One region of the Promicromonospora sp. NPDC110617 genome, then DNA from elsewhere that is predicted to be linked to it. Evidence: riboswitches for the same ligand, from Rfam matches in the RefSeq annotation. Region 1 holds a riboswitch; each other region holds the start of a gene.
The links. Region 1 has a riboswitch for S-adenosylmethionine ahead of ACZ7LE_RS02050 (aminotransferase class V-fold PLP-dependent enzyme). Riboswitches for the same ligand answer to the same signal wherever they lie in the genome.
Positions count from the first base shown of each region.

Region 2: it holds a riboswitch for S-adenosylmethionine, as region 1 does, so the genes downstream of both, ACZ7LE_RS00865 (methylenetetrahydrofolate reductase) here and ACZ7LE_RS02050 (aminotransferase class V-fold PLP-dependent enzyme) in region 1, are expected to answer to the same signal.
Region 3: it holds a riboswitch for S-adenosylmethionine, as region 1 does, so the genes downstream of both, metE (5-methyltetrahydropteroyltriglutamate--homocysteine S-methyltransferase) here and ACZ7LE_RS02050 (aminotransferase class V-fold PLP-dependent enzyme) in region 1, are expected to answer to the same signal.

Region 1 covers NZ_JBVKBM010000001.1:474,389-478,279, forward strand. Annotated here, with positions in the region: gene ACZ7LE_RS02035 (O-succinylhomoserine sulfhydrylase) at 1-567, opposite strand, end outside; gene ACZ7LE_RS02040 (rhodanese-like domain-containing protein) at 564-1,013, opposite strand; gene ACZ7LE_RS02045 (phosphotransferase) at 1,382-2,017, shown strand; SAM riboswitch class IV at 2,063-2,177, shown strand; gene ACZ7LE_RS02050 (aminotransferase class V-fold PLP-dependent enzyme) at 2,209-3,627, shown strand; gene ACZ7LE_RS02055 (hypothetical protein) at 3,631-3,891, opposite strand, start outside.
Region 2 covers NZ_JBVKBM010000001.1:202,922-206,812, forward strand. Annotated here, with positions in the region: gene ACZ7LE_RS00850 (extracellular solute-binding protein) at 1-590, shown strand, start outside; gene ACZ7LE_RS00855 (carbohydrate ABC transporter permease) at 662-1,537, shown strand; gene ACZ7LE_RS00860 (carbohydrate ABC transporter permease) at 1,537-2,460, shown strand; SAM riboswitch class I at 2,555-2,671, shown strand; gene ACZ7LE_RS00865 (methylenetetrahydrofolate reductase) at 2,676-3,620, shown strand; gene ACZ7LE_RS00870 (Hsp20/alpha crystallin family protein) at 3,760-3,891, shown strand, end outside.
Region 3 covers NZ_JBVKBM010000003.1:847,970-851,860, reverse strand. Annotated here, with positions in the region: gene metE (5-methyltetrahydropteroyltriglutamate--homocysteine S-methyltransferase) at 1-1,038, opposite strand, end outside; SAM riboswitch class I at 1,047-1,150, opposite strand; gene ACZ7LE_RS21575 (type 1 glutamine amidotransferase domain-containing protein) at 1,329-2,033, shown strand; gene ACZ7LE_RS21570 (LysR family transcriptional regulator) at 2,078-2,983, shown strand; gene ACZ7LE_RS21565 (hypothetical protein) at 3,032-3,589, opposite strand; gene ACZ7LE_RS21560 (Cmx/CmrA family chloramphenicol efflux MFS transporter) at 3,793-3,891, opposite strand, start outside.

The DNA of each region.
Region 1 (3,891 bases):
CACGACGGCGCGGACGTCCACGATGTCCTGCATCGGGTTCGAGGGTGTCTCGAAGAACACCACGTCCGCAGGCGTCGAGAGTGCTTCCTCCCACTGGGACAGCACGTGCCCGTCCACGTAGTCGGTGCGCACGCCCCACTTCTTGAAGATCTCCTCGAAGATCACCACGCTGGAGCCGAACAGCGCCCGGGCGGCCACGATCCGGGAGCCGGAGCTCACGAGCGCGGCCAGCGACGTGAACACCGCGGACATGCCGGTCGCGGTCGCGTAGCAGGCGTCGGCGCCCTCGAGCTGGCGCAGGCGCTCCTCGAAGGTGTGCACCGTCGGGTTGCCGTAGCGCGAGTAGACGAACCGGTCGACGTCGCCCTTGAACGCCGCCTCGGCCTCCGCGGCGTTGTCGTAGACGTAGCCCTGCGTGAGGAACAGCGCCTCGCTCGTCTCCTGGAACTCGCTGCGCTGGTGGCCGCCGCGCACGGCGAGCGTCGCCGGGCGGACGCCGTCGGGCAGCGGCTTGCGGCCGGAACCGCCGGGGTTCGCGCCGGGCGGGTACGCGCCGGTGACGGTCACGCCGGACCCGCCGTCCACGGCAGCCCGGCGACCTTCCAGCCCTGCTGGTCCCGGACGCCGTCGGCCCCGGGTGCGCCCTCGAAGCCCTCCAGCACGTTGTACGACGGCGCGATGCCGGACGACGTGGCGAGCCGCGCCGCGGCGATCGAGCGCTGGCCGGAGCGGCACAGGAAGACGACGGGCCCGTTCGTGACCCCGGCCGCCTTCAGCTCTTCCAGGAACCGGGGGTTGGGGCGGCCCCCGGCCTGCACCCACTCGGAGAACACGGGCTGCTTCTCCAGCGGCGCCGTGTCCGGGATGCCGATCGTGCGCCACTCGCCCTCGGTGCGGACGTCCACGAGCGTGGCGTCCGGGTCGCCGGCGAGCAGGTCCCAGGCCTGCTGGGGCGTGATGTCGCCGGCGTAGCCGTCGGCCGGTCGTGCTTCGACGCGCGCGGGGTCGCTCATGATGCTCCTCCATCGGTCGTGGCGGTAGCACCCTCGTCCGTCCTCCGCTGCTGCGGGGAACGCTGGGTTGCTGCGGCGTCGTCGTGCCACGTCACTCGGCCGCTCGGGATGGTCGTTGCCCACCCTACGACATGGTGTCCGGTGGGTGGAACAGCGTCTCGACAGGTAACCCGAGCAAAATGATAGGGAAGGTCGAGCCTCGGTAGGGTGGCGCCGATGTCCGCTGACGAAGAGCCCCTGACCGGCGGGAACATGTCCGAGGTCGTGCGCGCGGGCGACACGGTGCGCCGGACCGCCGGACCGCCGGACCGTGGACGGCCACGATCCACGCGTACCTGCGCCACGTTCGGGACCGCGGCGTCACGGAGGTGCCGGAACCGTTCGGGCTCGACGAGCGAGGGCGCGAGGTCGTCTCGTTCCTCCCGGGCGACGTCCCGGGCTGGCCGGCCCCGGAGTGGCTGTGGTCCGAGCAGAACCTGCGCGACGCCGGGCGCCTCCTGCGCCGGCTCCACGACGCGTCCCTCGACCTCGACCTGCCGGACGCCGTCTGGCAGCTGCCCGCCCGCGAGCCGGCCGAGGTGATCTGCCACAACGACGCCGCGCCCTACAACATGGTGTTCCGCGCGGGGCGGCTCGTCGGCCTCATCGACGTGGACACGGCGTCCCCGGGGCCGCGCCTGTGGGACCTGGCGTACACCGCCTACCGCCTGGCCCCGTTCGCGGGCGACGCGTTCGCCGGGGTGACCTACGACGTCGGGCACCTGGACCCGTCGGTCCGGCTGGACACGCTGGTCGCCGCGTACGGGGCCGGGTGGTCGCGCGCCGACGTGCTCGGCGCGATGGCGGAGCGCCTCACGGAGCTCGCCGCGTTCAGCGAGGCCAGGGCCGACGACGGCGGGCACGCCGAGCTGCGCGACCACGCCGCCATGTACCGCTCGGACGCCGCCCGCGTCGCCGCCCTCGCGGTCCGCGCAGCCCGACCGGATCGTGGGACCAGCATCTGAGACATGCGTTGACAGGTGTTTTGCCCGCAGCACAGGATGGCCGCAGGTCATGAGCGCCAGCGTCAAGCCCCGGCTCGCTGGCCGGCAACCCTCCCTCCGCGGTGGGGTGCCCCGGGTGACGACCAGGCCGCGCGCAGCCCGCGTGCGGCAAGCGCGGGGGAACCTCCCCCAGGACTGTGCTGGAGGACGCCATGTCTGCTCCCACTCTCAGCCGTGCCACCGCGGTGACCGAGCTCGCCCCGCTGCGCCCCGTCGTCGGCGGCGGCACGCTCGTCCCCCTCGTGGACGGCACGCAGGTCTCGTACGCCAACCTCGACGTCGCGGCGTCGGCCCCGGCCCTCCAGGCCGTCGCCGACCGCGTCACCCAGGTGCTGCCGCTGTACGCCAGCGTGCACCGCGGCGCGGGTTACCTCTCCCAGGTGAGCACGGCGCTCTACGAGACCGCGCGCCGCACCATCGGCGCGTTCGTCGGCGCCCGCGAGGACGACCTGACGATCATCACCCGGAACACCACCGACTCCCTCAACCTCCTCGCCGGCTGCGTCCCCGCGCAGGCCGACGGCGAGCCCGGCCGCGTGCTCGTGCTCGACGTGGAGCACCACGCGAACCTGCTGCCCTGGCAGCGCACCACCGGCGCGACCGTGCTGACCGGCGGCGCCACCGTGGCCGAGACCGTCGCCCAGATCCGGGAGGAGCTGGCCGACGCCGCCGCGGACCGCCCGTACGCCCTCCTGGCCCTGACCGGCGCCTCGAACGTGACCGGCGAGTCCCTCCCGATCGCCGAGATCGTCGCCGTCGCCCACGAGCTCGGCGCGCGTGTGGTGCTCGACGGCGCCCAGCTCGTGCCGCACCGGCGCATCTCGCTGGAGTCCACCGGCGTGGACTACCTCGCCTTCTCCGGGCACAAGACCTACGCCCCGTTCGGCGCCGGCGTGCTGGTCGGCCGCCGCGACTGGCTCGACCAGGGCACGCCGTACCTCGCGGGCGGCGGTGCCGTCCGGCGCGTGCGCGTCAGCGGCACCGACTGGCACGAGGGGCCCGCCCGCCACGAGGCCGGCTCGCCCAACGTGATCGGCGCGGTGGCGCTCGCGGCCGCCTGCGAGGAGCTGGCGGCGCTCGACCCGGCCGAGGTCGTGGCGCACGAGACCGCCCTGCGCCGCCGGCTCGTGTCGGGGCTCGAGGCGATCGCCCGCGTCGAGGTCGTGCGGGTGTGGGCCGACGCTGTCGACCCCGTCGGCGTCGTCACCTTCACCGTCACCGGGTACGACCCGGGCCTCGTCGCCGCGTACCTGTCGGCGGAGCACGGCATCGGGGTCCGGGACGGCCGCTTCTGCGCGCACCCGCTGCTCGGCCGGCTCGGGTTCGACGCCGGCGCGGTGCGTGCCTCGGTCGGCGTCGGCACCGCGGGCGAGGAGATCGAACGGCTGATCGCAGCCGTCGGCCGCCTGGTCGAGGAGGGCCCGCAGGCCGGGTACGACGTGGTCGACGGGCTGTGGGTCGTGACCGACGACCCGCGCCCCGTGCCCGAGGGTTCCGGCCTCGCGGGCCTGCTGGCGACGGCCGCCCTGGGCTTCGACGAGGCCTTCGGCTGCCTCCCGGACGAGGACTGACGGCTACAGCGCCAGCGCCACGCAGATGCCGCCCATCGTGAGGTCCAGGCCGATGCACCACAGCGCGAGCGAGCGGTTCACCACCACGTCGCGGCGGTAGTGCACCACGTCCCACCCGGCGTGCGCGGCGAGGGCGAGGCCCGCGAGGGCCAGTCCGAGCCGTGGCTCCAGGAACAGGGCCGCCGTCGCGACCCCGAAGAAGCCGGCCATCGCGGCGGCCTGCGGCCACGTCGCGCGGCGTCCGCGGGCCAGCCCGATGCCGGC
Region 2 (3,891 bases), 270 kb from region 1:
AGGCCATCACCATCGACACCCCGGAGAACCTCCCGGGCGCCGAGTTCGCCAAGAAGATGATCGACGAGGGCGCCACGCAGGCCGACGCCGGCGCGACGGACCGCAGCCCGCTGTTCGACATCTTCGTCCAGGGCAAGGTCGGCATGCAGATCGGCCTGCCGCCGAGCGTCGGGCAGATCGAGTCCGACAACCCGGACCTGGAGTACTCGATCCACCCCATCCCCACCGAGGACGGCTCGCCGTTCACGCTGGGCGTCGCGGACCACCTGATGGCGTTCCAGAACGACGGCGACAAGCAGGAGGCCATCACCGCCTTCTTCGACTACTTCTACTCCGCCGACGTCTACGTGCCGTGGGTCCAGGCCGAGGGCTTCCTGCCCACCACCCTCTCGGGCTCCGAGCAGCTCGCCGGCGAGGAGGCGCTCGCGCCGTTCCTCGAGGTGCTGCCCGACGCGCAGTTCTACCCGAGCACCAACCCGGACTGGGCCGCGGCCGACTCCGCGTTCAAGGCGCTCTTCGGTCAGCTCGACGGGAAGAAGTCGGCGCAGGACGTCCTGACCGAGATCCAGGAGCAGGTCGACGCGGGCTGACGCCCGCACCGACCGCCGTGCCCGGCACGGCTGACCACACGCAACGCCGAACCGAAAGCACGGGGAACTTGGTGAAGGACCTGTTGAAGGCCCTGCCGTGGATCGGGCCCGCGGTCGCACTCATTGCGGCCGTGGTCCTGTTCCCGGTCGGCCTGATGTTCTGGAACTCGACACGCGACATCAGCCAGAGCGGCGTGGACGACGGGGGAGTGGGCCTCGCGAACTTCGCGACGGTGATCGGCTTCCAGTACTTCTGGCCCATCCTCGGCCGCACGGTCGTGTGGGTCGTCGTGGTCGTCGCCTGCACCCTGATCGGGTCGCTGGCGCTCGCGGCGCTGCTGAACAAGGCGTTCCCCGGCCGCCGGCTGGTGCGGATGGCCGTCATCGTGCCGTGGGCCTCCAGCGTGGTCATGACGACGCTGGTGGTGCACTACGGCCTGGAGCCGTACTTCGGCATCATCAATTCGTTCCTCGTGGACGTCGGCCTGATCAGCACGCCGGAGGGCTACGGCTGGACCCGGCATCCCGGCACCGCGTTCGCGTGGGCGATGGCGGTCGCCGTGTTCGTCTCGCTGCCGTTCACCACCTACACGGTGCTCGCCGGGCTCCAGACGGTGCCCGGCGAGACCGTGGAGGCCGCGCGGATCGACGGCGCCAGCGGGTTCCGCACCTACTTCAGCGTGGTGCTGCCGCAGCTGCGGGGCGCGATCTCGGTGGCGGTGCTCATCAACATCATCAACGTGTTCAACTCGCTGCCGATCCTGCGCGTCATGACGGGGTCCATCCCCGGCTACGACGCGGACACCGTCATGACCATGATCTTCAAGTACATGCAGAACCAGCGGCAGATCGACCTGGCCAGCGCGCTGTCCGTCATCGCGTTCCTGGTGGTCATCGCCATCGTCGCCGTCTACGTGCGGGTCGTCCGCCCCCTGGAGGAGGTCTGATGACCGCGATCACGGACTCGGGGACCACCGCGCGCAGCGCGGCCCGGCCGCCGTCGGACAACCGGCGGCGGGTGCGGAAGTACACGACGGACCAGGTGCCGCTCGGGTCGCTGCTGCTCCGGCTGCTCGCCGGGCTCGTGGTGCTCGTGGTCTTCCTGCTGCCGTACCTGATCATGTTCTTCGGCTCCGTGAAGACCAAGGCCGAGATCAGGTCGGTCGACCCCACCTACTTCCCCACCGAGTGGCACTGGGACAACTACGTCACGATGTGGTCCACGCCCGAGACGCCGCTGGCGCAGAACCTGATCTCCACCCTGGTGATCTCGCTGTGCGCCACGCTGCTCGTGCTGGCCGTGGCGCTGCCCGCCGCCTACTACACGGCGCGGTTCCGGTTCACGGGCCGGCTCTTCTTCCTGTTCCTCGTGATCGTGACCCAGATGGTGCAGCCCGCGGTGCTGACGTCGGGCCTGTTCCGGCAGTTCATCGCCATCGGGATCCTCGACACGTGGGTCGCGATGATCCTGGTGAACGCCGCGTTCAACCTGTCGTTCGCGGTCTGGATCATGCACAGCTTCTTCGCGGGCATCCCGAAGGAGGTCGACGAGGCGGCGCAGCTCGACGGCGCCGGCACGTTCGCCGTCCTGACCAAGATCAACCTGCCGCTCGTCTGGCCGGGCATCGTGACGGCGGTGGTGTTCACGTTCGTCGCGTCCTGGAACGAGTTCGCGGCCTCGCTGGTGCTGCTGACGACGGCGGGCAACCAGCCGCTGTCCGTGGCGCTCACCAAGTTCGTGGGCCAGTACGAGACGTCCTGGCAGTACGTGTTCGGGGTGTCCGTCGTGGCGATCGTGCCCGTGGTGATCCTGTTCATGATCATCGAGAAGCGCCTGGTGGGCGGCCTGGTGGCCGGGTCGGTGAAGTAGCGGGCAGGCCCGGTCCACACACCGTGGACCGGGCCGTCTCGACCTCCGGACGAATTCTGTCCCAGTGCTGGACGGTCGCTTAGCATGGTGGCGAACCCCATCCAGAGCGGTCGAGAGTCCTGGCTCCCTGACACCGCAGCAACCTGCCGACCTTCCGCCGCGTCGCCGCGGCGCGAGGGACGCAAGGTGCTCACGCCAGGTTCGATGGAGCAGCCATGGTCGCCGAGGTACACCCGCACCGCCCCACGGTGTCGTTCGAGCTGATGCCCCCGCGTCGGCCGAACGCCGCGCCCAACTTCTGGGAGACGGCGCAGCGGCTCGTGGCGGCCCGCCCGGACTTCGTCTCCGTGACGTACGGGGCGGCCGGCGGCGACCGGGCCACCGCGCGCGAGGTGCTCGCCACCCTGCTGCGTGGCACGCCCGTGCTGCCCGTGGCCCACCTGACCTGCGTGGGCGCCTCGCGCGAGGACGTGTCCGCGGTGATCGAGGAGTTCCTCGAGGCCGGCGTGCGGTCCTTCCTCGCCCTGCGCGGCGACCCGCCGCGCGACGAGCCGGACTGGCGCCCGCCGGCCGACGGCGTGCGCTCCAGCGTGGACCTCGTGCGACTCCTGCGGCAGGTGGACGAACGGCGGTGCGCCGCCGACGTCAGCACGGCGCTGCGCTCGGCCGCCCGGCCGCTGGCCATCGCCGTCGCCACGTTCCCGGACGGCAACCCGGGGGCCGGCACCACGCGCGAGCAGGAGGTGCGCCGGCTGCTGGAGAAGCAGGAGGCGGGCGCGAGCTTCGCGATCACCCAGTTCTTCTACCGCGCGGACTCGTACACGGGGTTCGTCGAGGCGGCCCGGGCGGAGGGCGTGACCATCCCGATCCTCGCCGGGATCCTGCCCACCACGGAGGCCCGCCGACTGCGCCGCGTCCAGGAGCTCACCGGGGTGGCGGCGCCCGCGGAGCTCCTGCGCGACCTCGACCGGCTCACCGCCCCCGACGGCGCCGTCGACCCCGAGGCCCAGCACGCGCACGGCATCGAGTACTCCGCGGCGCTCGCGCGCGAGGTGCTCGACGCCGGTACGCCCGGCCTGCACGTGTACACGTTCAACAAGCATCGCCCCGCCCTGGACCTGCTGGACCGGGTGGGCCTGACGGGCCGCGCCGCCGCCTGACGGATCGCCGGCACGGGGGTTGGCACTCTCGGGTGTCGAGTGCCAGAATTGGAGGGTAGCCAGGCGGCGGCCAGGGCCGTCGCCGATCGCTGCGGCCCTGGAGGGGCCAGGGCCGTGTCGTCGTAGGAGGTGATGCGCGATGGCTACCTACTGGGACCCGTTCCAGGAGATGGACCGGATGTTCAGCACGATGGCCGGCAACGCACGGCAGTCCGGTGCCATGCCGATGGACCTGTTCCGCACCGGTGACCACTACGTCCTCTCGATGGAC
Region 3 (3,891 bases), on a different contig from region 1:
CAGGCCCTCCACGACGGTCAGACGGGCGTCGAGGTCGGCGCGCCAGATGTTGTGGCCGTCGATCGCGCCCGCGACCAGGGTCTTGGTCTCCAGGCCGGGCACCGCGCCCGTGGGGATGGCGCCGCGCACCAGGTCGATCGCGATCGCCTCGACGTCGGTCCCGGCCAGCAGGGCGAGGCCGTCGCCTGCCTCGCTGCGCAGGTCGCCGTACGGGGCGGTGACGAGGATCGCGGGGCGCTCGGCGCGGTCGGCTCGGGAAGCGGCGGGGGAGAGCTCGGTCGCCAGCGTGGCGTAGGCCCGGCGGACGGCGTCGGCGACCTCGTCGAACGGGACGTCCAGCAGGTCCGTGACCAGGGCCGGCTCGTCGAGCTGTACCCAGGGGGCGCCCGCGGCGGCGAGCGCGCGCAGCAGGTCGGCGTACGCGGCGACGACGTCGTCGAGGCGGTCGAGCGGGCGGAAGCCGTCCGGGGAACCATCAGCGGGCTTGCTGAGCAGCAGGAACGTCACCGGTCCCACGAACGCGGGGCGGGTCACGACGGCCTGGCCGCCGTCGGCCGGGTGCGCCAGCTCGGTGAACTCGCGCACCGCGCGGTCGTCGACGAACCCGATCGGGGTGTCCGGCCCGATCTCCGGGACCAGGTAGTGGTAGTTCGTGTCGAACCACTTGGTCATCTCAAGCGGTGCGTTGTCGCCCTCGCCGCGCGCCACCGTGAAGTAGGCGGACAGGGTCAGGCGACCCCCGTCCGCGGTGAGCCCCGCGAAGCGGTCGGGCACGGCGCCCAGCAGCGCGACGGCGTCGAGCACCTGGTCGTAGTACGAGAACGAGCCGGGGACGGCAGCGTTGCCGGCGTCCAGGCCCAGGTCGACGAGCCGGCGGGCGGTGGCGAGCCGCAGGTCGCGGGCGGTCGCCTCCAGCTCGTCGGCGGTGGTGCGGCCGGCCCAGAAGGACTCGACGGCGCGCTTGAGCTCGCGCCTCCGGCCGATGCGGGGGTAGCCCAGGATCGTGGCGGTGGGAAGGTGCGGGTTCGTGACTGCCATGCGTATCAGCTCCATCGGACCTGGCGTTAGCACCTTGCCCCGAGATTGGCGCCTCGGAGGTAGGTTGCTGCGGTGTCGTGGAGCCAGGACTCTCGACCGCTCTGGATGATGAGACTTGATCGTAGGCATGCCCGGGATGTGGTCGGCAAACCGTCCACGCCTCGGACAAATCGGAGCCATAAGTCTGGTTATAGCTCCGGCCGACCGTTTCGGCATCCGGTGATGGAATCTGACGTTCCCCGAGGACCGCACCCCAGCGGGACACTCCCCGAACAGATCGGAACCACACCATGTCGAAGATCCTGATGGTCGTCTCCGCCGCGAGCAGCCTGCGCCTGGCCGACGGCACCGAGCACCCCACCGGCTACTGGGCCGAGGAGGTCGCCGCCTCCCACCGCGTGCTCACCGCGGCCGGCGCGCAGGTCGACGTCGCGACGCCGGGCGGCGTGGCGCCCACGGTCGACCCGGTCAGCCTCGACGAGCGCGGTGGGGTGCCCGCAGCCGACGCCGCGGAGTTCCGGGCGTACCTGGACGGCATCGCCGACCAACTCGACCACCCGCTCACGCTGGCCGACGTCGACGCCGCCGGCTACGACGCCGTGTACCTCCCCGGCGGCCACGCCCCCATGGCGGACCTGGCGCACGACGCCGACCTCGGCCGCCTGCTGCTCGCCGCGAACGACCGGGGCACGACCGTCGGCGCGCTGTGCCACGGCGTCGCCGCGCTGCTCAGCGCCCAGGGGCCGGACGGCACCTTCGCCTACGCGGGCCGGGCGCTCACCTCGTTCACGGACGAGGAGGAGCGCCAGGGCGGCCTCGGCGACGCCGCGCCCTACCTCGTCGAGTCGCGGCTGCGCGAGCGCGGCGCCGTCGTCCAGGTCGGCGCGGCCTGGAGCAGCACCGTGGTCCAGGACGGCAACCTGATCACCGGGCAGAACCCGCAGTCCAGCGCGGCCGCCGCCGAGGCGGTGCTCACGGCGCTCGCGGCGCGCTGAGCCCGGCTAGCCTGTGGGCAGGACGACGACGGAGGGTGGTGCCGGTGCCGGGTCTTGACCTCCTCGCCACGTTCCTGGAGGTCTACCGCACCGGGTCGCTGTCGGCGGCGGCGGAGCGCCTGGGCGTGAGCCAGCCCGCCGTCACCGGGCAGCTCGCCCGCCTGGAGGAACAGCTCGGCACCCGCCTGTTCGTGCGGTCCCGCCGGGGCGCCGAGCCCACGGAGCGCGCCGTGGCGCTGGCCGCCGAGGTGGGGCTGCACGTGGACGGGCTCCGGTCGGCCCTCGGCCCGCGCGACGTCGAGCCGGCGGTGCGCGGGCTCGTCCGGATCGGCGGGGCCGCCGAGCTGATGACGGTGCGCGTGCTGCCGGCGCTCGCGCCGCTCGTCGCGCAGGGGCTCCAGCTCCGCACGACGCTCGGGCTCGGCGACGAGCTGCTGGCCGCGCTGGCGGCCGGCCACCTCGACCTGGTCGTGTCCTCGGTGCGCCCGCGGCAGGACGCCGTGGTGGCGACGCCGCTGGTCGACGAGGAATTCCTGCTCGTCGGGCCGCCGGCGCTGGCCCACACCGTCGACCCGGTGCGCCTCGCGGCCGACCCCGTGGCCGCCCTGGCGCACCTGCCGCTGGTCGCCTACGCGGAGGACCTCCCGATCGTGCGCCGGTACTGGCGCAGCGAGTTCGGCCGGCGCCCGCCCAACACGACGGCGCTGGTGGTGCCCGACCTGCGCGCCGTGCTCGCCGCCGTCACCGGCGGCGCGGGCGTGTCCGTGCTGCCGCGGTACCTGGTCACGACGGCGCTGGACGCCGGGCAGGTGGTCGAGCTCCACCACCCCGAGGCGCCGCCGCTGAACACGCTGTACCTCGCGGGGCGCCGCGGCGTGCCGCGCGGGCCGGCGGTCGCGGCCGTCCAGGCGCGGCTGACCGAGGCCGCCGCGGAGTGGGGGAGCCTCTAGCCGGTCACGCCGGTCACGCCGGCCGGGCCGGTCGAGCCCTTCGGCCGGTCACGCCCCGGCGCACGCGTCGCTCTCCACCGGACCCGAGAGACCCACGAGCGGCGGGTACGCCGAGACCCGGAGCTCCCAGCCGGCCGGGTCGGTGGCCGTCACGTACGCGTCGCCGCCGTTGTCGGCGTGGGTCACGTCCGACAGCGGGTCGAAGCCGTGCTCCTGGAGCACCGGGTCGAGCCCGGCGGCGAGCTCGGCCAGACCGTCGCTGGGCTCGTACAGGTCGCCCTCGCCCAGGCTCTCGGCGAGGAAGAGCACGCACTCGCCGTCGGGCTGCCCGGTGACGAACGGGAAGCGGTCCTTGGCGGCCCACGCCACCCCCGGGACGGACTCCCGGAGCGCCCCGAGGACGTCGTCCATCGTCGCCGTGTACTGCTCCGTCGCGGCCTCCCGGGCGGGGGCCGGTTCCGCGGGCCCGGCCGGGACGTCGTCCGGGCCCGCGGAGCAGGACGCGAGCACGCCCGGGATCAGCACGGCGAGGGCCAGGCCGGCCGTGCCGCGGGTCCGTCGCGCACGTGCCGGGAACCGTGCCCGGAACCACGCTTGTGCTGGCAACCACGCTTGTGCTGGCAACAGGGACCGCATCCGTCTCCTCGTTCGTGCTCGCCGCCGTCGTGCCGGGGACGCTACCAGGCACGACGGCGGCGCGGTCGGGAACTCGGCACGCCGGGTGCGGTCGCGCGACCTCTGCCGGCGGCTCCGGGGAGAGGGTCGCACGGCCGGGGGCGTAACGCTGGGGTAGCACTGCTACCCCAGCGTCACCTCCTCGGCTGCGCGACGTCTCCCGGGTGCTGCCCCAGGTGTGCGCGCCGTACTACCCCGAGCGTGACGGCCGCCGCCGTCAGCGCCGCGCTCAC